2 regions of the Mesorhizobium sp. M1143 genome follow, and region 2 is predicted to be linked to the other one. Evidence: riboswitches for the same ligand, from Rfam matches in the RefSeq annotation. Region 2 holds a riboswitch; the other holds the start of a gene.
The links. A riboswitch is a leader RNA that binds a small molecule or an ion and turns the genes downstream of it on or off. The one in region 2 is predicted to bind S-adenosylmethionine.

Region 1: linked by a shared signal. The riboswitch ahead of NKH35_RS03245 (O-succinylhomoserine sulfhydrylase) and the one ahead of metX (homoserine O-acetyltransferase MetX) in region 2 are both predicted to bind S-adenosylmethionine.

Annotation. Positions count from the first base shown of each region.
Region 1 covers NZ_JAMYMJ010000002.1:309,401-320,925, forward strand. The annotation lists gene NKH35_RS03200 (ATP-binding protein) at 1-43, shown strand, start outside; gene phoU (phosphate signaling complex protein PhoU) at 159-881, shown strand; gene NKH35_RS03210 (magnesium and cobalt transport protein CorA) at 977-1,984, shown strand; gene NKH35_RS03215 (GcrA family cell cycle regulator) at 2,115-2,633, opposite strand; gene NKH35_RS03220 (aspartate aminotransferase family protein) at 2,992-4,191, shown strand; gene argF (ornithine carbamoyltransferase) at 4,210-5,121, shown strand; gene NKH35_RS03230 (Hsp33 family molecular chaperone) at 5,230-6,261, shown strand; gene apaG (Co2+/Mg2+ efflux facilitator ApaG/CorD) at 6,448-6,840, opposite strand; gene NKH35_RS03240 (ceramide glucosyltransferase) at 7,062-8,213, shown strand; gene NKH35_RS03245 (O-succinylhomoserine sulfhydrylase) at 8,225-9,415, opposite strand; SAM riboswitch at 9,473-9,550, opposite strand; gene NKH35_RS03250 (2'-deoxycytidine 5'-triphosphate deaminase) at 9,691-10,785, shown strand; gene NKH35_RS03255 (ABC transporter substrate-binding protein) at 10,887-11,525, shown strand, end outside.
Region 2 covers NZ_JAMYMJ010000052.1:1,057-12,581, reverse strand. The annotation lists gene NKH35_RS25825 (lysoplasmalogenase family protein) at 1-490, shown strand, start outside; gene NKH35_RS25820 (cupin domain-containing protein) at 487-912, opposite strand; gene gloB (hydroxyacylglutathione hydrolase) at 933-1,700, opposite strand; gene NKH35_RS25810 (class I SAM-dependent methyltransferase) at 1,818-2,600, shown strand; gene NKH35_RS25805 (ABC transporter ATP-binding protein/permease) at 2,738-4,558, shown strand; gene NKH35_RS25800 (DUF1194 domain-containing protein) at 4,623-5,411, shown strand; gene NKH35_RS25795 (glycosyltransferase family 2 protein) at 5,463-6,398, opposite strand; gene NKH35_RS25790 (DUF1330 domain-containing protein) at 6,647-6,967, shown strand; gene metW (methionine biosynthesis protein MetW) at 6,975-7,589, opposite strand; gene metX (homoserine O-acetyltransferase MetX) at 7,586-8,755, opposite strand; SAM riboswitch at 8,816-8,893, opposite strand; gene hisC (histidinol-phosphate transaminase) at 9,020-10,129, shown strand; gene NKH35_RS25770 (prephenate/arogenate dehydrogenase family protein) at 10,134-11,069, shown strand; gene NKH35_RS25765 (sugar kinase) at 11,076-11,525, opposite strand, start outside.

The DNA.
Region 1 (11,525 bases), on a different contig from region 2:
TGGCAAGGGCGCGGCGTTCACGGTCCATTTGCCGGCAGGCTGAGGCGGTACTATCTGCTAACTGCCTGTTTCTTCTTTCTGTCATCCGGCTAGCGTATCAGCACAGGGGTCGAGGAAACGACGCAAAAGGCCAAAGATTTAAGGAAGGCATTTCGCCCATGCAGTCCGTACACATTGTCAGCGCCTATGACGAAGAGCTGAAATACCTGGCGAAGCGCATCGCTGCGATGGGCGGCCATGCCGAGCGCATGGTCGAGCAGGCGATCCAGGCGCTGGTCAATGCCGATCCCGGCCTCGCCCAGAAGGTCATCCGCGACGACATCGTGCTTGACGATGGCCAGCGCGAAATCGACGACAAAGCCATCGTCATCATCGCCAAGCGCCAGCCCATGGCGACGGATCTGCGCGAGATCGTCGGCGCCATCCGCATTTCGGCCGACCTCGAACGGGTCGGTGACCTCGCCAAGAACGTCGCCAAGCGTGTGGTCAGCGTCATTGACGGCCGCCAGCCGACCAGCCTGTTTCGCGGCCTCGAGGCGCTGGCCGAACTCGCTTTGACCCAGCTCAAGGAAGTGCTCGACGTCTATGCCTCGCGCTCGGTCGAGAAAATAGGCTTCGTTCGCGACCGCGACGACCAGATCGACGCCATGTACACCTCGCTGTTTCGCGAGCTTTTGACCTACATGATGGAAGATCCGCGCAACATCACGCCGTGCACGCATCTGCTGTTTTGCGCCAAGAACATCGAGCGCATCGGCGACCACGCCACCAACATTGCCGAGACGATCTACTACATCGTCACCGGCGAGCAGTTGCCGGCCGAGCGTCCAAAGGGCGACAAGACCGACAAGGTTGCCCTGCCGGCGCTGCCGGTGAAGTGATCGCGCGCCCCTCGAACGCTTAATCATATTGCGCTAAACTGCCCGGATGTTAGCGTCTCGGTTCCTGGCCAAGGCCAGGCGCTCAGGAGGCTGCGATGGAATATGTCCGAGAGTTCAAGCCGGCGCCGGCATCGTCCGGCATCATCGCGTCGAGCGTCTACACCGCCGGCAAGCGGATCGCCGACATTCCGATCGAGGAAGCCGGTGAATGGGCCAAGAAGTCGGGCCATGTCGTCTGGATCGGGCTGCTCGAACCCGACCGCGAGCTTCTGCTGCGCGTCAAGGCGCAATTCCATTTGCATGAGCTGGCGATTGAAGACGCCGAACATCCGCACCAGCGGCCGAAGATCGAGCAATATGGCGATGCGCTGTTCATCGTTGCCCGCACTGCACAGCTGATCGACGGACGCGTCACCTTCGGCGAGACGCATCTGTTCGTCGGCTCCGGCTATATCGTCAGCGTCAGGCATGGTCCCTCGACCTCATACGCCGCCGTGCGCCAGCACTGGGAAAGCTGTCCGCACTCACTGGCCAAGGGCGAGGATTTCGTCCTCTACGCCATTCTCGACTTCATCGTCGACAACTACATGCCGGTGCTCGAGCAGATCGAGGACGAGGTCGAGGCGATCGAGGACAGGGTGCTGCTGAAGCCGATGACCGGTCCCGACATCGAGCGGCTCTACATGCTGCGCCGCGATCTGTTGCGCCTGCGCAATGCGGCGCTGCCGCTGGTCGAGGTCTGCCGCCGGCTGACCAGCGCCGACCTGCCGCAGATCCATACCGCCATGCATCCGCTGTTTCGCGATGTCACCGACCATATCCGCACCGTGCAGGAAAAGATCGACAGCCTGCGCGAGGTTCTGGCGTTCGCTTTCGAAGCCAGCCTGCTGGTCGGCCAGAGCCAGGAAACCGCGAACACCAAGAAGCTGGCCTCATGGGCGGCGATCCTGGCGGTGCCGACGGCGCTCGCCGGCATTTACGGCATGAATTTCGACGACATGCCGGAACTGAAGATGCAATACGGCTATCCCGTCGTATTGGTCTCGATCGCGCTGATCTGCTCGTTTTTGTATTGGCGATTTCGGAAGAGTGGGTGGCTGTGAGGGGGCAGGCAGCAGTAGGCAGTAGGCAGTAGGCAGTAGGCAGTAGGCAGTAGGCAGTAGGCAGTATAAGGTAGCGCCTCACGAGCGCTACCCCATTCCCTACTGCCCAGTCCCCAATCCCTATTCCTAACTACCGGCTCCTGCGCCGCTCTGAAGCTGGCTGGAACGCCACCCTTGCGTGGTACTTGCAGTAAGGTCCGGTTTCAGCCGCCTCGTTGCCGCAGAAGTTGAAGTCTTCCGACAGCGGGTCGCCATTCGGCCATTTGCAGGTGCGCTCGGTGAGATCGGTGAGCTGCAGATGCCGCGAGATCGGCACGACGACGTTTTCGACCGGGCGGATGTAGTGGCGCGCCACTGGCTCGGCGTCGAACTGCGCCTGCAGCGCGTTCGCCCCGATCGACGTCGTGACATGGCGCTGCGTGGTTGCGGCGCGAGGCACCGATTTCTGGATCGAAGATCCCTGCGTTGTCTTCTTCTGACGCGCCGGCGTCGCGGTCGAGCGTCCGCGGCCCGACAGCTTCAGCCGGTGCACCTTGCCGATGACCGCGTTGCGGCTGACCCCGCCGAGTTGTGCGGCGATCTGGCTTGCGCTCAAGCCCTCCGACCACAGTTTCCTGAGAAGTTCGACCCGCTCGTCAGTCCAGTTCATGAGACCGCGCTCCTGCTATGTGTGCGGCAGCCGGAATCCGTTCCCGACCCGGCAATCTTTGCCGGGGCAGACACCACATATATTAGGTGATTAGGTCCGCCGCACGAAATCTAGTTATTTCCCGACTACAATTACCTCATGTGTTGACTCGGTGACAAGAGTCCCAGGTGCAACACGAATCGGTTTTTTAGGTTTTCCCCAACTTGCCCGGTCGCTTATGAGCCGGCGTCTCGTCGGGAGCTTGCCGCGCGCCTCTGCGCGACGTTTTCGTTGACTTCATGGCCGAAAAACACGATAAGCCGCAAAGGCCGCCGCTTTGGCGGCTTTTTTGATTTTTCCGGTACCGGAGACGCATATAATGAGCGGTTCGGCGCTTTACGAGACCTTTGCCCGCGCCCCTTTGGCCTTCGACCATGGCGAAGGCACCTGGCTGGTTACCGACAAGGGCGAGCGATATCTCGATTTCGCTGGCGGCATCGCGGTCAATTCGTTGGGCCACAGCCATCCGCATCTGGTCTCGGCGCTGACCGAACAGGCGGCCAAGCTCTGGCACGTCTCCAATCTCTACGAGATCCCGGGGCAGGCCCGGCTCGGCGAGCGGCTGGCTGACGCCACCTTCGCCGACAAGGTGTTCTTCACCAATTCCGGCGCCGAGGCGCTCGAATGCGCGATCAAGACGGCGCGCCGCTACCAGTTCGTCAAGGGCCATCCCGAGCGCTTCCGGGTCATCACCTTCGAAGGCGCCTTCCACGGCCGCACGCTGGCGACCATCGCCGCCGGCGGCCAGTACAAATATCTCGAAGGTTTTGGGCCCAAGGTCGAAGGCTTCGACCAGGTCGGCTTCGACGACATCGACGCCGCCGAAAAGGCGATCACACCAGAGACCGCCGCGATCCTGATCGAACCGGTGCAAGGCGAGGGCGGCATCCGCCCGGTGCCGACGCAATCCTTGAAACGGCTGCGGCAGCTCTGCGACCAGCACGGCCTGCTGCTGATCTTCGATGAGGTCCAGTGCGGTATCGGTCGCACCGGAAAGCTGTTCGCGCATGAATGGACCGGCGTGACGCCCGACATCATGGCGATTGCCAAGGGTATTGGCGGCGGCTTTCCGATGGGCGCGTGCCTCGCCACCGACGACGCTGTCGTCGGCATGACGGCAGGCGTGCATGGCACCACTTTCGGCGGCAATCCGCTGGCCATGGCGGTCGGCAACGCTGTGCTCGACGTCGTGCTGGAAGACGGCTTCCTCGAAGACGTCCAGCGCAAGGCATTGCTGATGAAGCAGGGCCTGGCGGCGGTCGCCGACGAATTTCCTGATGTCATCGAAGGCATCAGGGGCAGCGGCCTGATGCTTGGCCTGAAATGCGCCATGCCCAACACCAAGGTCAACATGGCGCTGCGCGACCAGCATCTGCTGGCGGTGCCGGCAGGCGACAACGTCATTCGTCTGCTGCCGCCGCTGACCGTCACCGACGCCGAGATCGGCGAAGCGCTCGATCGCATCCGCGCCGGCGCCAAGGGCCTGACCGACGCCATCGCCGCGGCCGCCGCGAAGTAATCCCGAGAACCATTCCCGATGAGCCTTCGCCATTTCACCGATCTTTCCGCCGTTTCCGAAGGCGATCTGCGCCTGATGCTGGACGATGCGGTGGTGCGCAAGGCGCGCCTCAAGGCCGGCGAACGGACCAAACCGCTCGAAGGCAAGGTGCTGGCCATGATCTTCGACAAGCCGTCGACGCGCACGCGCGTGTCCTTCGACGTCGGCATGCGACAGCTCGGCGGCGAGACCATCATGCTGACCGGCACCGAAATGCAGCTCGGCCGTTCCGAGACCATTGCCGACACCGCCAAGGTGCTGTCGCGCTATGTCGACGCCATCATGATCCGCACCACGTCGCATGAGCGGCTGCTCGAGCTGACCGAGAATGCCACGATTCCGGTCATCAACGGGCTGACCGACGACACCCATCCCTGTCAGCTGATGGCCGACATCATGACCTTCGAGGAGCATCGCGGTCCGGTTGCCGGCAAGACCATCGCCTGGACCGGCGACGGCAACAACGTGCTGCATTCGCTGCTCGAAGCTTCGGCGCGGTTCCGCTTCAACCTGAACGTCGCAGTGCCGGAAGGCAGCGAGCCGGCGCAAAAGCATATCGACTGGTCGAAGAGCAATGGCGGCAAGCTGCACTTCACCCGCTCGCCCGAGGAAGCCGTCGACCAAGCCGACTGCATCGTCACCGACTGCTGGGTGTCGATGGGCCAGGAACACCGCGCCCGCGGCCACAATGTCTTCTCGCCCTATCAGGTCAATGCGGCGCTGATGGCGAGGGCCAAGCCCGACGCCCTGTTCATGCACTGCCTGCCGGCGCATCGCGGCGAGGAAGTCACCGACGAGGTCATCGACGGTCCGCATTCGGTTGTCTTCGACGAAGCCGAGAACCGGCTCCACGCCCAGAAGGCGGTTTTGGCCTGGTGTCTGGGCGCTTGATCTCCAGGCGCTTGATCTCCAAGCGCTTGATCCGGGGCGGCGCGATGCCTATTTGCGCCCCATCACGCAAATCAAGCGCGTTTGGACGCATGCACCCCTCCGGGCCGCATGGCCGCGCCCTGGAGCTTTGTCATGTTGGAAACGCATCAAGTGACTGAACATCACCCCAGACTCGGCGAGTTCGGCTATGCCGGCGACGATCATGTCGTACCCTTCGAGGTCGGCCCGCTCGACGTGCGCGGCCGCACCGTGCAACTCGGGCCGATGCTCGACGCCATCCTCAACCGTCACGACTATCCCGAGCCGGTCGCCCGCCTGCTCGCGGAAGCCTGTGTGCTGACGGTGCTGCTCGGCACCTCGCTCAAATTCGAAGGCAAGTTCATCCTGCAGACCCGCACCGACGGCCCGGTCGACATGCTGGTCGCGGATTTCTCCACGCCTTCGGCATTGCGCGCCTATGCGCGTTTCGACGCCGACCGGCTGGAGGCCCTGGTGGCCGCAGGCCAGACCTCGCAGCAGACGCTGCTGGGCAGCGGCGTTTTGGCGCTGACCATCGACCAGGGCGCGCACACGCAGCGCTATCAGGGCATCGTCCAGCTCGACGGCGAGACGCTGGAGGACGCCGCGCGCACCTATTTCCGCCAGTCGGAGCAGATCCCGACCGACCTCAGGCTGTCGGTGGCCAAGCTGCTGACGCCAGGTCCCGGCGGCGCTCGTGAGCAGTGGCGCGCCGGCGGCATCCTGGCGCAGTTCCTGCCGCAGTCACCCGAGCGCATGCGCGTGCCCGACATTTCGGGCGGCGACGGCGATCCGCGTGACGTGACGCAGGAGCCGGCCGACAATTCGTGGCGCGAGCTGGTGGCGCTGCTCGGCACCATCGAGCCGACCGAGCTGATCGACCCGACCATCGGCGCCGAGCGGCTGCTCTACAGGCTGTTCCACGAACATGGCGTGCGCGTCTTCGGCGGCGTGCCGGTCGCCGACCAATGTTCCTGCTCAAGGGACAAGATACGCGGCATCCTCGAGGGGTTTTCCGCGCAGGAGATCAAGGACAGCACCGAAGATGGCGGCATCCACGTCGCCTGCGAGTTCTGCTCGAAGCAGTACGACTTCGACCCGGCGGAGTTTGCAACTCAGTAGCATCTCTTCCTTCTCCCCGTTCACGGGGAGAAGGTGCCCGAAGGGCGGATGAGGGGCAGCGCGAACTTTGGTGAATGGCCGCGCATAGCCTACGTCATGTGCGTGGAAGATAACCTCATGAGTCCGGCGGCGCCCCTCGTTGCACTGCCGGGCATTTCTCCCCGTATAGAGATGGGGAGAAAACCCCTAATTCACCGTCCGCCGCGTCCCCGGCAGATCCAGCGAAAACGCGGGAATAGCGACGTCGAACGTCTCGCCCTTTTTGTTGCGCATGGTGTAGTGGCCGACCATGAAGCCGGAGGGCGTCGAGAGCGGGCAGCCTGACGTGTATTGATAGCTGTCGCCGGGATTGAGCTCAGGCTGGTCGCCGACCACGCCGGCGCCGCGCACTTCCTCGATCCGGCCGCTGCCGTCGGTGATGTGCCAGTAACGCGACATAAGCTGCACGAAATCGTCCGACTGGTTGTCGATCGTCACCTGGTAGCCCCAGACATAACGGTTCTCCGCCGGGTCCGAGCGGTCCTCCAGGTAGAACGGTCTGACCTGCACTTCGATGTTGCGCGTGACGGCGCGATACATGGGCTGCTCCGGTTGCGCGGCAAGGAACATTTGTCGCGCTATGCGGTTTGATACGCGCACAACGGCATGTCCTGCCAGCCTCAAAGCGGAGGTGCCGACAAACAATGTCATTTAAGTGACACATGACAGTGTTGGTGTGGGCAAACCTTGCCGGCGACTCAAGGCCCATCTGTCGACTGACAAAGCAGCCGCGAGCGGCCTTTCCGGAGTGACCAGATCTCATGGAACTAGCTCTCACAGCCGCCTTCGCTTCCTCCGCTTTGCTTCTTTCCAATCTCGCCAGCATCCTGCTTGCTTCGTCGAAACTGCAAGCGCGTCGCCTTATCCCTCCGCCGTCCGACGAGCAGCCACCGGTCTCGATCGTCGTACCGTCGCGCGGCGTGGAGCCGTTCACACAAGAGACGCTGCAGCGAGCCTTCTCGCTCGACTGGCCGCGCTACGAACTGATCTTCTGCGTCGCTCACGCCGACGATCCCGTCGTCAAACTGATAAACAGGGCGATCGTCCTGTTTCCCAACGTGCCGGCCCGGCTGCTGATCGGCGACGACCGCGTCAGCAGCAACCCGAAGCTCAACAACTGCGTCAAGGGCTGGGAAGCGGCGCGCTATCATTGGGTTATTCTGGCGGATTCCAATGTGCTGATGCCAAGGGATTACGTCCAGCACCTGATGGCGGCCTGGCGGACCAATACCGGGCTTATCTGCTCGACGCCGATCGGCTCTCGGCCGGATGGCTTTTGGGCCGAGGTCGAATGCGCGTTCCTCAACACGCTGCAGGCGCGCTGGCAATATGCCGGCGAGGCGCTCGGTCTCGGCTTTGCCCAAGGCAAGAGCATGCTGTGGAACAAGCCGATGCTCGATACCAGTGGCGGTATCCGTGCGCTGGCCGCCGAGATCGCCGAGGATGCTGCTGCAACCAAGCTGGTCAACGGACTGGGCCTGCACGTCAATCTCGTTGCCTCGCCTTTCGAGCAACCACTGGGGCAGCGCCGACTTCCCGACATCTGGTCGCGCCAGGCGCGCTGGGCGCGGTTGCGCCGCGTCACTTTCCCGCTGTTTTTCGCACCCGAGATCCTGACCGGCGTCGCCGTGCCGTTGGCGTTGGCGCTGGTGGCGGCCGCAAGTGCCGGCATCAGCCTGCCGGCCACGGTGTTGGCCGTGCTGACGGCGGCCTACATTCCCGAATGCGCGCTGGCCGCGGCCAAGGGCTGGCACCTGTCGCTGCGCATGGTCCCGGCGATGATGGTGCGCGACATGATGCTTCCCGCCATCTGGGCGCGCGGCTGGCTGAGCGGCGCCGTCGACTGGCGCGGCAACATCATGACCATCGGCACCAAGACGGCCGAACTGGAAGAGGTTTCGTCGGGAGCGTGACGCCTCGCGGCCTATCCGGCTGCCTTCAGCGCCTGCGCAACGTCCTCCAGCAGATCGTCCGTATCCTCAAGACCGACCGACAGCCTGAGCGTTCCCGGCCCGATGCCAAGCTCGGCGCGAGCTTCGTCGCTGAGGTTCTTGTGCGTGGTGGTCGCCGGATGGGTGATCAGGCTCTTGGCGTCGCCGAGATTGTTGGAGATCAGCACGATGTCGAGCGCGTTCTGCAAGGCGAAGGCCGCCTGCTTGCCGCCCTTGACGTCGAGGCAGATCAGCGTCGATCCGCCCGTCATCTGCTTCTTGACGATGTCGGCCTGCGGGTGGTCGGCGCGGCCGGGATAGATGACGCGGGCGATTTCCGGCCGTCCTGCCAGGAAATCCGCGATCTTGGCCGCGCTTTCCGTCTGCTGGCGCACCCGAACCGGCAGCGTCTCCAGGCCCTTGAGCAGCGTCCAGGCGTTGAACGGCGACAGGCTCGGGCCGGTGTGGCGGAAATAGTCGTGCAAATTCTCGTCGATCCATTTCTTGTCCGACAGGATGATGCCGCCGAGACAGCGTCCCTGGCCGTCAATGTGCTTGGTCGCGGAGTAGACGACGATATGGGCGCCGAGCTGCAAGGGCTTCTGCTGCAAGGGCGTGGCAAAGACATTGTCGACGATCAGCCTGGCGCCGATCGAGGTGGCGAGCGCCGCCACCGCTGCGATGTCGACCACTTCCAGCGTCGGATTGGTCGGGCTTTCCAGGAAGAACAGTTTCGTGTTCGGCCGCACCGCCTTTTCCCAGTTGGCGATGTCGGTGCCGTCGACCAGCGTTGCCTCGATGCCGTATTTCGGCGCCAGCGTCTCCACCACCCAGCGGCAGGAGCCGAACAGCGCGCGCGCCGCAACGATATGGTCGCCGGCCTTGGCGCTGCACAGGAGCGCTGCCGTCACCGCCGCCATGCCGGACGCCGTGGCGCGCGCATCTTCGGCACCCTCCAGCGCGCACATGCGCTTTTCGAACATGTCGACGGTAGGGTTGGCATAGCGCGAATAGATGAAGCCCGGCTCCTCGCCCTTGAAACGGGCCTCGGCAGCCTGCGCCGTCTCGTAGACATAGCCTTGGGTGAGGTACATCGCTTCGGACGTCTCGCCGAACTGGGAACGCAGCGTTCCCCCGTGCACGAGTGCGGTCTGAGGTTTCCAGTTACGCTTCTTGGTGCTCATCGCTTTTGTTCCAGACACAAAAAAACCGGCCGCGAAAGTCGCAACCGGTCCATATGGCCTTGCGGCCCGACGGTCCTTTAGCGACTTGTTTAACGTGGCTGCAAGCCGACCGGCCAAATCACCACGGGATAACGACCCTTTAGACCTCACCTGCGCTTGCGTCAATTGCCGGCTTCATTAAGAGGTTTGTACCAGGCAGGTTCCGCAATAATATCCAGCGGTTTTGCGGCAAGAACCTGCCACAAAGAGACCGACCTTGGAGCGGAGCCAGCCTTTTGCGGCAGACAGGCATTCTTCCCGATCAGGACATTTCCGCGCTGTTTCAGTCCGGCGCGCTGAAGTCGCCGCGCGCGCTCGATGTCGACCAGGTGCAGCCGGCGAGCCTCGATCTCAGGCTCGGCGACAAGGCTTTTCGCGTGCGCGCCTCCTTCCTGCCGGGTCCCGATCATCTGGTGGCCGACAAGCTTCACCGGCTGAAATTGCACGAATTCAGTCTCGCCGAGGGCGCGGTGCTGGAAACCGGCTGCGTCTACATCGTGCCGCTGCTCGAAAGCCTGGCGCTGCCCGCAAACGTGTCGGCCTCGGCCAACCCGAAAAGCTCGACCGGCCGCCTCGACATCTTCACCCGGGTGATGACCGATCGCGGCCATGAGTTCGACAAGATCGCCCCCGGCTATCACGGGCCGCTTTATCTCGAAGTCAGTCCACGCACCTTCCCGATCGTCGTACGCGCCGGATCGAGGCTGTCGCAGATCCGCTTTCGCACTGGCAACGCGCTGTTGTCGGAGGCAGAACTGAACGAATTGCACCGCGCCGAGATGCTGGTGGCGACCGAGCCGCCCAACATTTCCGGCGGCGGCATTGCGCTGTCGATCGATCTCGACGGCGACCAGAACGGCCTGGTCGGCTATCGCGGCAAGCATCACACCGGCTTGGTCGATGTCGACAAGCGCGCCGCCCAGGATGCCGTCGATTTCTGGGAGCCGCTCTACAAGAGCGGCGCCGGCGAACTGGTGCTCGACCCGGACGAGTTCTACATCCTGGTCAGCCGCGAAGCCGTGCACGTGCCGCCGCTCTACGCCGCCGAGATGACGCCCTTCGATCCGCTGGTTGGCGAATTCCGTGTTCACTATGCCGGCTTCTTCGATCCGGGCTTCGGCCATTCGGCCTCAGGCGGCACCGGCAGCCGGGCGGTGCTCGAAGTGCGCAGCCACGAAGTGCCGTTCATCCTCGACCACGGCCAGATCGTCGGCCGGCTGGTCTACGAACACATGCTGAAGCGGCCGCAGGCGCTTTACGGCACCGATCTCGGCTCGAATTACCAGGCGCAAGGCCTCAAGCTCTCCAAGCATTTCCGCCCCGCCGGCTGAACCTTCGATCACCGTCAGGCAAAATACTTGCCTGCGCTGCCTCACCATGCTTGGCTGCCTTTCGGTGGCCGGCAAGAGAACGGCGCGCAAGGGGAACCAAAATGCAGATTTCAAGATGGATCATATCGGCAGCGAGCGCTGCCATGCTGGTGATATCGGCCGGCTCGCTGGCTGAGGCGCAGGAGAAATTGAAGATCGGCACCGAGGGCGCCTATCCGCCCTTCAACACCATCACCGCGGACGGCAAGATCGAGGGCTTCGACATCGACATTGCCAATGCGCTGTGTGCGCAGATGAAGGTCGAGTGCGAGATCGTCACCCAGGACTGGGACGGCATCATCCCGGCGCTGCAGGCGAAAAAGTTCGACGCCATCATCGCCTCGATGAGCATCACCGAGGAGCGCAAGAAACAGGTCGCCTTCACCAACAAATACTACACGACGCCGCTGGCACTGGTGGCGCCGAAGGACAGCGACCTCACTTCCACCGAACCGGCAGCCCTTGCCGGCAAGACGGTGGGCGCGCAGGCCTCGACCACCCAGGCCGACTATGCGCAGGACGCCTATGGCAAGGCCGGCGCCGAGGCGAAACTCTACCCCACCCAGGAAGAGGCGATCACCGACCTGCAGAACGGCCGTCTCGATGCCGTCATCTCCGACAAGTTCGTGCTGATGGACTGGCTGAAGAAGGCGAGCGAAGGCTGCTGCAAGCTTGTCGGCGACGTCAAGGGCACCGAGACC
Region 2 (11,525 bases):
GCTCGTCTCTGCGCTGGCGCTCAGCGCCGTCGGCGATGCCTTCCTGTCGCGTGACGGCGAAAAGGCCTTCCTCGGCGGGCTGGCCAGCTTCCTTGCGGCGCATGTCCTCTATGTGCCGCTCTTCCTGCTCGGCGGCGGCGGGCTGGATGTGCTCAGCACCGAGACATGGCGCGGCGCCATCGCGCTTGCCATGGCGGCCTTCGCAGTCGTCATGCTGGCGGCGCTCTGGCGCCGTGTCAGTCCCGGCCTGCGGGTGCCGATCGCCATCTATATCGCGGCCATTCTGGCGATGGGCATCTCGGCGTTGACGCTCGCCAATCCGTGGGTCATCGGCGGCGCTGTTATGTTCATGGCATCGGACGGGCTGCTTGCCGCGGAGAAATTCCTGGTTCCGGCAATAGCACCCTATCGCGCCGGCATCCGTTATGCGGTCTGGGTGCTCTACTATGCCGCCCAGCTCTGCATAACTCTTGGTTTTCTTCTGGCCTAAGGCTGCCAGCCCGGCTCGGCCATTTCAAACGCGGCGAAGTCGAAGCCCGGCGCCACGGTGCAGCCGACCAACGTCCATTCGCCGAGGCTGCGCGCCGATTGCCACCAGCCGGCCGGCACGACGATCTGCGGCCGCTCGCCCGCCGCAAGCTCAATGCCGAGCACCTGCTCGATCACCTGGTTAAGCATTGGACTACCTTCCTCGCACATCGACAGCGCCAGCGGCGCTCCGGCATGGAAGTGCCAGACCTCGGCCGCGTCCTTGACCCGGTGCCAGGCCGAAATCTGGTCCTGTTCAAGGAGGAAATAGATCGCCGTCGAATGGCCGCGCCCGGCGCCGTCGCGAAAGGTCTCGGCATACCAGCCGCCTTCCGGATGCGGCTTGAGGCCGAGCGTGGCGATGATTTCAGCGGCGCTGGTCATGGCTGATCCCGGAATGATGCTCAGAAATTGTCCTTGCGCTTGCGGATTTCCGCGAACACTTCGGCGTCGGAGGCCGCCTCCATACCGAGATGCTTGCGGATCGCCGGGTCGTGCCAGCGCAGGAACGGATTGGTCGACAATTCCTCGCCGATCGTGGTCGGCAGCGTCGCCTTGTTGTCGGCGCGCAGGGTCTCGATCTTGGCGGCGCGTTCTTTCAGCGCCGAATTGGTCGGGTCGACGGTCAACGCAAAGCGGGCGTTCGAAAGCGTATACTCATGGCCGCAATAGATGACCGTGTCGGCCGGGAGTGCGACGAGCTTCTTCAGCGACTCATACATCACCGGCGGCTTGCATTCGAACAGCCGGCCGCAGCCGAGCGCGAACAAAGTGTCGGCGGTGAACGCCACTTTCGAGGCCGGAAAATGATAGGAGACATGGCCCGCAGTGTGGCCGGGCGTGGCGATGACATCGATCCGCTCACCGCCGAGATGGACGACCGAGCCTTGCCCGACGGTCTCGTCGATGCCGGGGATCTTTTCCTTTTCCGCCTCCGGTCCGACGATGCGCAGCTTGAAGCGCTCCTTCAGCGCCAGATTGGCCTCGACATGGTCGACATGGTGGTGGGTGGTCAGGATCATCGTCGGCTTCCAGCCGGTACGCTCGATAGCGGCAATGATCGGCGCTTCTTCGGGTGCGTCGATAATGGCGGTCTCGCCGCTTTTCGGGTCATGCACCAGCACACCGAAATTGTCGCTGCGGCACATGAATTGTTCGATTTCGACCGGCATTGGCATCTCTCCATCTGTTGGCGCAGACATAGGGCGCTTGGCCGCTGATGTCATCTAGCTTTGCAGAGCCTGGCGGCTTTGTTGAACTTCGGCGGCATCGCAGCTACCGTCCCGCGCATGCATTCCGATATCGTCGATCTCCGCTCCTTCTATTCGACCACGCTCGGCCGCCTGGCTGAACGCTCGATCACCATGGCGCTGTCCTCAATATGGGCAACAGTGCCGAATGAGCGGCTGGTCGGGCTCGGCTATACCTTGCCGTGGCTGGAGCGGTTCGGCACCGATGCCGAGCGGGTGTTTGCCTTCATGCCTGCTACGCAAGGCGCCGTCGTCTGGCCGGCGAACGGGCCGACGGCTACGGCGCTGGTCTTCGACGAGGAATTGCCGCTGGTCGATTCCTGCATCGACCGCATGCTGCTCGTGCATTCGCTCGAACATGTCGAAAACCCGCGCGAGACGCTGAACGAGATCTGGCGGGTGCTGTCGCCGGCAGGGCGCGTCGTCATCGTCGTGCCCAACCGGCGCGGTGTCTGGGCGCGGTTCGAGCACACGCCGTTCGGCAATGGCCGGCCGTTCTCGCGCGGCCAGCTGACAGAATTGCTGCGCGAGGCGAATTTCACGCCGGCTTCCTGGTCCGACGCGCTGTTCTTCCCGCCATCGCCGCGGCGCTTCATGATGCGGTTCCACAATGTGCTGGAGCGCGCCGGCCGGCGGTTCTGGCCGATCTTTTCCGGCGTCATCGTGGTCGAGGCGCAGAAGCGGCTCTATCAGGGCGTGCCGGTCGCGCAGCGCGCTTCGCGCCGTGTCTTCGTGCCGGTACTGTCACCGCACGGTGCGACGCGGCTTGGCCGCCGGGCGGAAGGGGTGACATCGACGACGCGTCAGGTGACACCTTCGTGATCATCATGAAAACTGGTGTTGCGTGGGTTTTTCCCACCTATCTGTCGCAGATGCATTCGCGGTCCGTTTGAGCGGCGGATGCCTTCAAGTCTCTCCATCTGGTTTCAGCAACGCTTCTGAACGCAAGGACCTCGTGCATGGCTGATCAACCGGACAAGTCCGCCGCCGCTCAGCCGGTAACCGTCGATGCCAGCAGCCTGCGCGATCAGGTGGCGACGATCAAACGGGCGCTGATAGGCTCACCGGTGCGCAAGTGGCTGGTCTGGACGTCGGTCGGCATTATGGCGGTCATCGTCGCGACGTCGATCGGCCAGGTTCTGCTCAACCGCTGGAACCAGCCTTTCTACGATGCGCTGGCGCGTCGCGACATGGCGGCCTTCCTGCACCAGCTGATGATCTTTGCCGTGATTGCCGGCACGCTGCTGCTGCTCAACATCGCTCAGACCTGGCTCAACCAGATGATCCGGCTGAAGCTGCGCGAGGCGCTGACGCTCGACCTGATCGACCAATGGATGCGGCCGGCGCGGGCCTTCCGGCTCGCCAATGCCGGCGCCATCGGCGTCAATCCCGACCAGCGCATGCAGCAGGATGCCGCGCATCTGTCCGATCTGTCGACGGACCTCGGCGTCGGCCTGCTGCAATCCTTCATCCTGCTGGTGTCGTTCGTCGGCGTGCTTTGGCAACTCTCGTCGGGCTTCGTCTTCCACATCAACGGCTGGTCGCTGGCGATACCGGGCTACATGGTCTGGGCCGCGTTCCTCTATGCCGGCATCGCCTCCTGGCTGAGCTGGCTGGTCGGGCGGCCGCTGATCCGCCTCAACAGCGACCGCTACACCCGCGAGGCCGAGCTGCGTTCCGGGATGGTGCGCGTCAACGAGAATGTCGACGCCATCGCGCTCTATCACGGCGAAGCCGATGCCAAGAGACGGCTCGAAATCGACCTTGGCACGGTGCTGGGCGCGATGCGAAACATCTACAAAGCGCAGATCAACCTTTCCTGGGTGACCGATACCTATGGCTGGATCACCGTGGTGGCGCCGATCCTTGTGGCATCGCCGGTCTATTTTTCAGGCGATATCAGCTTTGGCGGGTTGATGATGGCGGTCGGCGCCTTCAACCAGGTGCACTCGTCGCTGCGCTGGTTCATCAACAATATCGGCGGCATCGCCGACTGGCGCGCCACGCTGATGCGCGTTGCCGACTTCCGCATTGCGCTCGATGAAACCGATGTGTTGCACGACAAGGAAAAGCGCATCGAATTCGGCGATAACGCCAATGGCAGCCTGACCTTCGAGAAGCTCCAAGTGGCCTCGCCGGAGGGCTGCACCAAACTTTCAGACAGCCATGTCGAGATCCATCCCGGTGAGCGCGTCATGATCACCGGCGACCCAGGCGCCGGCAAGACATTGTTCTTCCGCGCCATTGCCGGCCTTTGGCCCTGGGGCAGCGGGCGGATCGGCTTGCCGGCCGGAGAAACGCCGATTTTCGTGCCGCGTGTTCCGTATTTTCCTGCCGGCACGTTACGCGAAGTGCTGCATCCGAATGGCTCGGCGCCGGCTGGCGATGCTGATTTTGGGGCGGTGCTGGCCGAGGTCGGCCTCGAGCGGCTGTCATCCTCGCTCGACCGTTCCGCACGCTGGGAGCGTGAACTCAACGATGACGAACAGCGGTCGCTGGCCTTCGCCAGACTGGCCTTGCGGCAGCCGAAATGGGTGATCATCGACGAAGCGATGGACGCGTTCGATGGTCCTTCGCTGCGAAGGGTACTGTCCATGCTGGAGAAACGCCTGCCGGAAACCGCGATCCTCAACATCGGGCGCGGACTGCACAATGGTCATTTCTTTCCACGCGCATTGAACATCGTGAAGGATACGGGTGCTGCGCCACTGAAACCCGCCCGAGTCAGGACCGGCGCCATCGACCCGCCGCCGAAAGCGGCCGTGCGGCGAAAGAAGTAGAAGGGGCTTTATTTCGCCGCGATCGCGGCGAAGATTCACGGGTCCAAACGTCCGTGGTGCGGCCATGCTCGATGCGCTCAGCCTGCTTGCCTGCCTTGCCTGCACCACGCCCGTGGCTGCCCCGGCCGTTGCCGTGGATGTCGAACTGGTGCTGGCCGTCGACATCTCACAGTCGATGGACGAGAGGGAGTTCGCGCTGCAGCGCGCGGGCTATGTCGAGGCGCTCAGGCATCCCGATTTCATCAAGGCCGTGCGCTCGGGAACCACCGGGCGCATCGCGCTTGCCTATTTCGAATGGGCGGGCGTCGTGCGCGAGGATGGCGTCATCGCCTGGCAGGTGATCGACAGCGCAGAGAGCGCCAACGCCTTCGCCGACAGAATAGAAGCGCGGCCGTTCCGCAGCTTTCGCGGCACCTCGATTTCGGGCGCGCTTGCCTTCGGCGCCGGGCTGTTCGAGGGCACGGGGTTCGATGCGCCACGCAGCGTCATCGACATTTCCGGCGACGGTCCCAACAACACCGGGCTGCCCGTCGCCACGACACGCGATGCGGCGGTGGCCAAGGGCATCGTCATCAACGGCCTGCCGATCCTGATCAGCCCGTCGCCGACCTTCAGCCATCTCGACCAGTATTATGACGACTGCGTCACCGGTGGGCCCGGCTCCTTCGTGTTGCCGATCTATGCGGCCTCGGAATTCGCCACCGCCATACGCCGCAAGTTGATCCTGGAGGTGAGCGGCATCGCAGATGCGACCGTGGTCCCGATCGATGCCGCCGCACCCATGGACTGCCTGCAGGGCGAACGCGACCGGCGGCTATATTCCGACCCATATCTGCCGGAACTCGACAAATGAGGTTTGAGGCAGTTCGGAGGGGAAAGCCGCTGCGCGGCTTGTCGGCAAACTTCAGGCCGGCCGTGCACCGTATTTGTCGCGAAATTCGGCATAGAGATCGCGGCGCCAGCGCCGGCCGCCGACATAGCCACGCAACAGCTGCGGCAGCGAATAGCCAAGCGCCTTCGACGACCGGTTGGCCATATAGCCGGAGAACGCCTGCGAAACCCTGCCCTTGAGTGCATCGGCGATGAGCTGCCGGGCGATCATGTAAGGCGGAATGTAGGGGTAGCGGTCGGCGATATAGGGGTGCTTGTCGATCAAGCTCGCATAGGCTTCGACATAGCCGTCCCGGCGACCGGAGATCGAATTCTCCGAGTTGTACTTTTTCCAGTCGATCACTTCGGACAGCTGCGCGCCGCTGCGACGGGCAAAGCGCAGCAACAATTCGCGATCCTGCATGCGCGTGACGTCACTGTCGTAGCCGCCGATGGCCAGCAGCGACTCGCGCCGGGCGGTGATTGCCGACCCGGCAATGAAGATGGTCTGCGCGACAAGGGCCCGCTCCAGCGAGTCGCGGCTCAGCAGCGCCTCGCGGTTGACGCAGTTGGTGCGGCGATTGCCCTTCAGCGACACGAAGGAACTGATCAGCACTTCGAGCGAGGGATTGTTGTCGAACTGCTCCAGCGTCCGCGCCAGGCGATCCGGCAAATAGACGTCGTCGGAATCGAGGAATGTCACCACCGGCGCCTGCGCCCGCTCGATGCCGGCATTGCGGGCGGCATTGGCGCCGCGCCATTTCGAGCCAACATAGATCAGCCGTGGATCGCGGATTTCGGCAAGTGCGGCTGCCGTACCGTCGGTCGAGCCGTCATCGACGACAATGTGTTCGAACCGGGGAAAATTCTGCGCCAGCACGCTCTCCACGGCGCGCACCACCTTGCTGCGGCGATTGTGCGTCGGTGTGATCACCGAGATCAGCGGAGCGAGGTCGGTTGCCTTGGACATGTTGCTTCGATTGTGCCCCGAAATGCCTGGAGGCCGGAGGTTTTGATGGTCGCCGTCCAAGCCTTACCCCGGGATGGCATTCGATTCGACGCTACAAAAAACCAGCGGCAATGTCATCACAAACTGTTGAGCCAGGACGCCGGTAAGCCGGCCGATTACCCCAGACGTAATCGACCGATGGCCATCATGTCTGCAGATTGCGCCAACGAAGCCGGTCGTCGGGCTTCGATCTCACAGGGAGTTCAGCCATGGCCGCCTACGCCGTCGCCCATATGCGTCAAGTCACAATGGGCCCGCAGATTGTCGAGTATCTGCAGAGGATCGACGCCACATTGGAGCCGTTCGGCGGCCGCTTCCTTGTCCACGGCGGCGACATGGACGTGGTCGAAAACGAATGGCCCGGGCATCTGATCGTCATCGAGTTTCCGGACAGGGCGCATGCGTGGGGCTGGTACGATTCATCAGCCTATCGCGAGATTCTGGCCTTGCGCACCGACAACTCCCACGCCGATGTGATCATCGCCGATGGCGTTCAGCACCCGCACAAGGCGACGGACGTGCTGGAATAGGGGCAAACTACCGCTTCAGCAAGAACACCGCTTGCTGGCCGAAGAAATTCCAGAACCACCATGGCATCGACAGGCCGATCTTCTGGCCGTTGCCGTCGAGCGCGGTGGCTTTCTCGACCGAAGCGCCGAGTTCCTCGACCAGATTGACGAAGTCGCGGATGGTGCAGAAATGGATGTTGGGCGTGTCGTACCAGGAATAGGGCAGGTCCGCGGTCACCGGCATCCGGCCATTGACGAACAGCGACAGCCGCACCCGCCAGTGGCCGAAATTGGGGAAGGAGACGATGGCGCGGTTGCCGATTCGCAGCAGCTCGTCGAGCACCAGCTTCGGGTTGCGGGTCGCCTGCAGCGTCTGAGACAGGACGACGAAGTCAAAACCCTTGTCCGGATAGAATTCGAGGTCGGTATCGGCATCGCCCTGGATGACCGAGAGACCGCGCGCCACGCATTCATTGACGCCGCGCTGTGACAGCTCCAGCCCGCGGCCGTCGACCTGCTTGGTCTCCTGCAGGAGTTCGAGCAGCAGGCCGTCGCCGGAGCCGACATCGAGCACCCGCGACTGCGGCGGTATCAGGTTGGCCACGACTTCGAGGTCGACGCGCTGGCTGCCATTGACGCTCATGAGGCGAGCCCCCTTGCGCGGGCCGCCGAGCCGATGAAGCCCTTGATGGCGGCAAACAGTTCGGGTTCATCGAGCAGGAAGGCATCATGGCCGCGGTCGGTGTCGATCTCGACGAAGGAGACGGAGGCGCCGGCGGCGTTGAGCGCATGCACGATCGAGCGGCTCTCCTCGGTCGGGAACAGCCAGTCCGAGGTGAAGGACACCAGGCAGAAGCGGGTCTTGGTCCCGGCAAAGGCATCTGCCAACCGGCCGCCATGGTCGGCGGCGAGGTCGAAATAATCCATCGAACGGGTCATGTAGAGGTAGGAGTTGGCGTCGAAGCGGTCGACGAATGTCATGCCCTGGTGGCGCAGATAGCTTTCGATCTGGAAATCTGCGTCGAAACCGAAGGTCAGCGCTTCGCGGTCCTGCAGATTGCGGCCGAATTTCCGATGCAGGGCGGCTTCCGACAGATAGGTGATGTGGGCGGCCATGCGCGCCACGGCGAGCCCCTTTTCCGGGCGCTTGCCGTGCTCGAAATATTTGCCGCCATGCCAGTCCGGATCAGCCATGACAGCCTGGCGGCCGACCTCGTGGAAGGCGATGTTCTGCGAGGAATGGCGTGCGCCTGTGGCGATCGGCAGGGCCGAGAAGACGCGCTCGGAATAGCATGACGCCCATTCCAGCACCTGCATGCCGCCCATCGAGCCGCCGAGCACGCAAAACAGCTTTTCGATGCCGAAATGGTCGACCAGCATCAGTTGCGCCCGCACCATGTCGCGGATGGTGATGATTGGCAGGTCGAGGCCGTAGGGCTTGCCGGTGGCGGGATTGGTCGAGGCCGGACCGGTGGAGCCGAGGCAGCCGCCGATGACGTTGGAGCAGATGACGAAGAAGCGGTTGGTGTCGATGATCTTGCCGGGACCGATCAGCACTTCCCACCAGCCGGGCTTGCCGGTCACCGGATTGGTGCTGGCGACATGCTGGTCGCCGGTCAGCGCGTGGCAGACCAGGATGGCGTTGGTGCGGGCATCGTTGAGGGCGCCATATGTCTGGTAGGCGATCTGGAACGGCGACAAAAGCGTGCCGGCGTCGAGCTTCAGCGGCTTGTCAGGGCCAAAACGCAACACAGGGCTCGACGGGTTGTCGGCCTCGTTGTTGGTTTTTGTAGCGCGGAGCGCGGCCATGTGACTCTCCTTGCCCGCCGTCAGGCAATAAAAAACCGGCAATGCGATCGCAAAGCCGGTTACGTCACGCAAACGGCCCTTTAGCGAGTTGTTTAACGTGGCTGCAAGCCGACCGGCCAAATCACCACGGAACTGTTGCGTTCTTCTAGAACTCGTGCGGCCCGGCGTCAACGGCCAGCTATTGCCCGCCTCTCGACATTCGCGGCTACGGCTTGTATTTCCGCTGCGGCCTCCGGACGGAGGCATTCTCGATGGATTTGCGACATGGACAAGAAAGCGGACAAGGCACGGCCGACGCCCCGCGCGGGCATTATGGACATCGACGCCTATGTGCCGGGCAAGAGCACTGCCCCGGCCGGCGTCGCCAAGGTCCATAAATTGTCGTCGAACGAGAACCCGCTCGGCCCGTCGCCGAAGGCGATCGAGGCCGCGCGTGAAGTGGCTGCCAAGCTCGATGTCTATCCCGACGGCACCGCCCGCCGGCTGCGCGAAGCGATCGCCGAGGTGCATGGCCTCAACCCGGCGAACATCATCTGCTCCAACGGTTCCGACGAGATTTTGGGCCTGCTGGCGCAGACCTATCTTGCGCCAGGCGATGAGGCGATTTTTACCGAACATGCCTTCATGGTCTACAAGATCTACATTCAGTCGGCGGGGGCCAAGCCGGTTGCTGTGAAGGAAACCGAGGAGCGCGCCGACGTCGACGCGATCCTGGCCGCGGTGACGCCGCGGACCAAAATCATCTTCCTCGCCAATCCCAACAATCCGACCGGCACCTATCTGCCGTTCCAGGAGGTCCGCCGTCTGCATTCCGCGCTCCCGGGCAACGTGCTTCTGGTGCTGGACGCGGCCTATGCCGAATATGTCAGGCGCAATGACTATGAGGCCGGCATCGAGCTGGCGGGCAGCGCACAGAATGTGGTCATGACCCGCACCTTCTCCAAGCTCGGCCTTGGCGGCGCGCGCATCGGCTGGATGTATGGCCCACTGCACATAGTCGATGCCATCAACCGTATCCGCGGCCCTTTCAACGTTAACGCAACAGCGATCGAGGCCGGCATTGCCGCCATCCGCGACCGCGCCCATGTCGAGCGCAGTTCGTTGCACAACGAGACCTGGCTTACCTGGCTGAATGAAGAGCTGACGAAGCTTGGGCTGCGCGTGACGCCCAGCGTCGGCAATTTCGTCCTCATCCACTTTCCCGACGACAAGAGGCATTCGGCTGAGGCGGCGGACGACTACCTCACCCAGCGCGGCTATATATTGCGGCGCGTTACCGGCTATGGCTTTCCCAATGCGCTTCGCATGAGCGTCGGCACCGAAGAAGCCAATCGCGGCGTCATCGACGCCCTCACGACATTCCTGAAAAGCTGAAACAATGACATTACCGATGTTTGAAAAGATCGCGCTGGTCGGCATCGGCCTGATTGGCTCGTCGCTGGCCCGCATCATCCGCCGCGAGGGCCTGGCCCGCCATGTCGCCATCGCGACGCGCAGCCCGGCCACGCTGGCACGGGCGAAGGAGCTCGGTCTTGGCGAGAGCTACACCACCGACGCCAGGGAAGCGGTCCGCGATGCCGACCTGATCATCGTCTCGGTGCCGGTGGGATCGTCGGGCGAGGTGGCGCAAGAGATCGCGCCGGCGCTGAAAAAAGGCGCCATCCTCACCGATGTCGGTTCGACCAAGGCCTCCGTCATTGCGCAAATGCAGCCCTATGTGCCGGAAGGCGTGCATTTTATTCCGGGGCACCCGCTGGCAGGTACGGAGAAATCGGGCCCGGATGCGGGTTTCGCCGAGCTGTTCGAAAACCGCTGGTGCATCTTCACGCCGCTGCCGGGAACCGATCCGGCCGCGCTGGAAAAGCTGTCGGAATTCTGGCGGCGCTGCGGCTCCAACATTGACACGATGGACCCGCAGCATCATGACATGACGCTGGCCATCGTTTCGCATCTTCCGCACATCATTGCCTACAACATCGTCGGCACGGCCGACGATCTGGAATCGGTGACCAAGTCGGAAGTGATCAAATATTCGGCTTCCGGTTTCCGCGACTTCACCCGTCTGGCCGCCTCCGACCCGACCATGTGGCGCGACGTGTGCCTGCACAACAAGGATGCCATCCTGGAAATGCTGGCGCGCTTTTCGGAGGACCTCGCCTCGCTGCAGCGGGCGATCCGCTGGGGCGACGGCGACAAGCTGTTCGACCTGTTCACCCGCACCCGGGCCGTTCGCCGTTCGATCATCGAGGCCGGCCAGGACATCGACGTGCCGGATTTTGGCCGCCAGGCGGTGGAACATCCGGCGAAGAGCTAAGTTCCCTCAAGCGGGCCACGTCGCTTCGAGCATGGCCATTGTCTCGGCCCTGTTTGGCGCTCCCAGCCGGCCGCCGAAGCGTTGGCATTTGAGCGCGGCGGCAGCACTGGCAAAGCGCAAGGCCTGCTCGATAGGCATGGCTTCGGCAAGCCCGACGGCAAAGGCACCGTGAAACACGTCGCCGGCGGCAAGCGTGTCGACCGCCTTGATCTTCGGCGCCGCGATGTGGCGCACGCATCCGGCGGACCGGTCATGCCACCAGCTTCCCGAGGCGCCGCCGGTCACCGCCACGAAGGCGTCGGTGCGGCTGGCGAGGTCGGCACAGGCGGTTTCGGGGTCCAGCGCGTGGCCGCAGACGATGCGTGCCGCCGTCTCCGAAGCGACGATGTGCGATGCCAGCGGCAGCAGGCGCTCCAGCACCTCAACCGGCGCCGTGTCGGCGTCGAGGATGGCGGG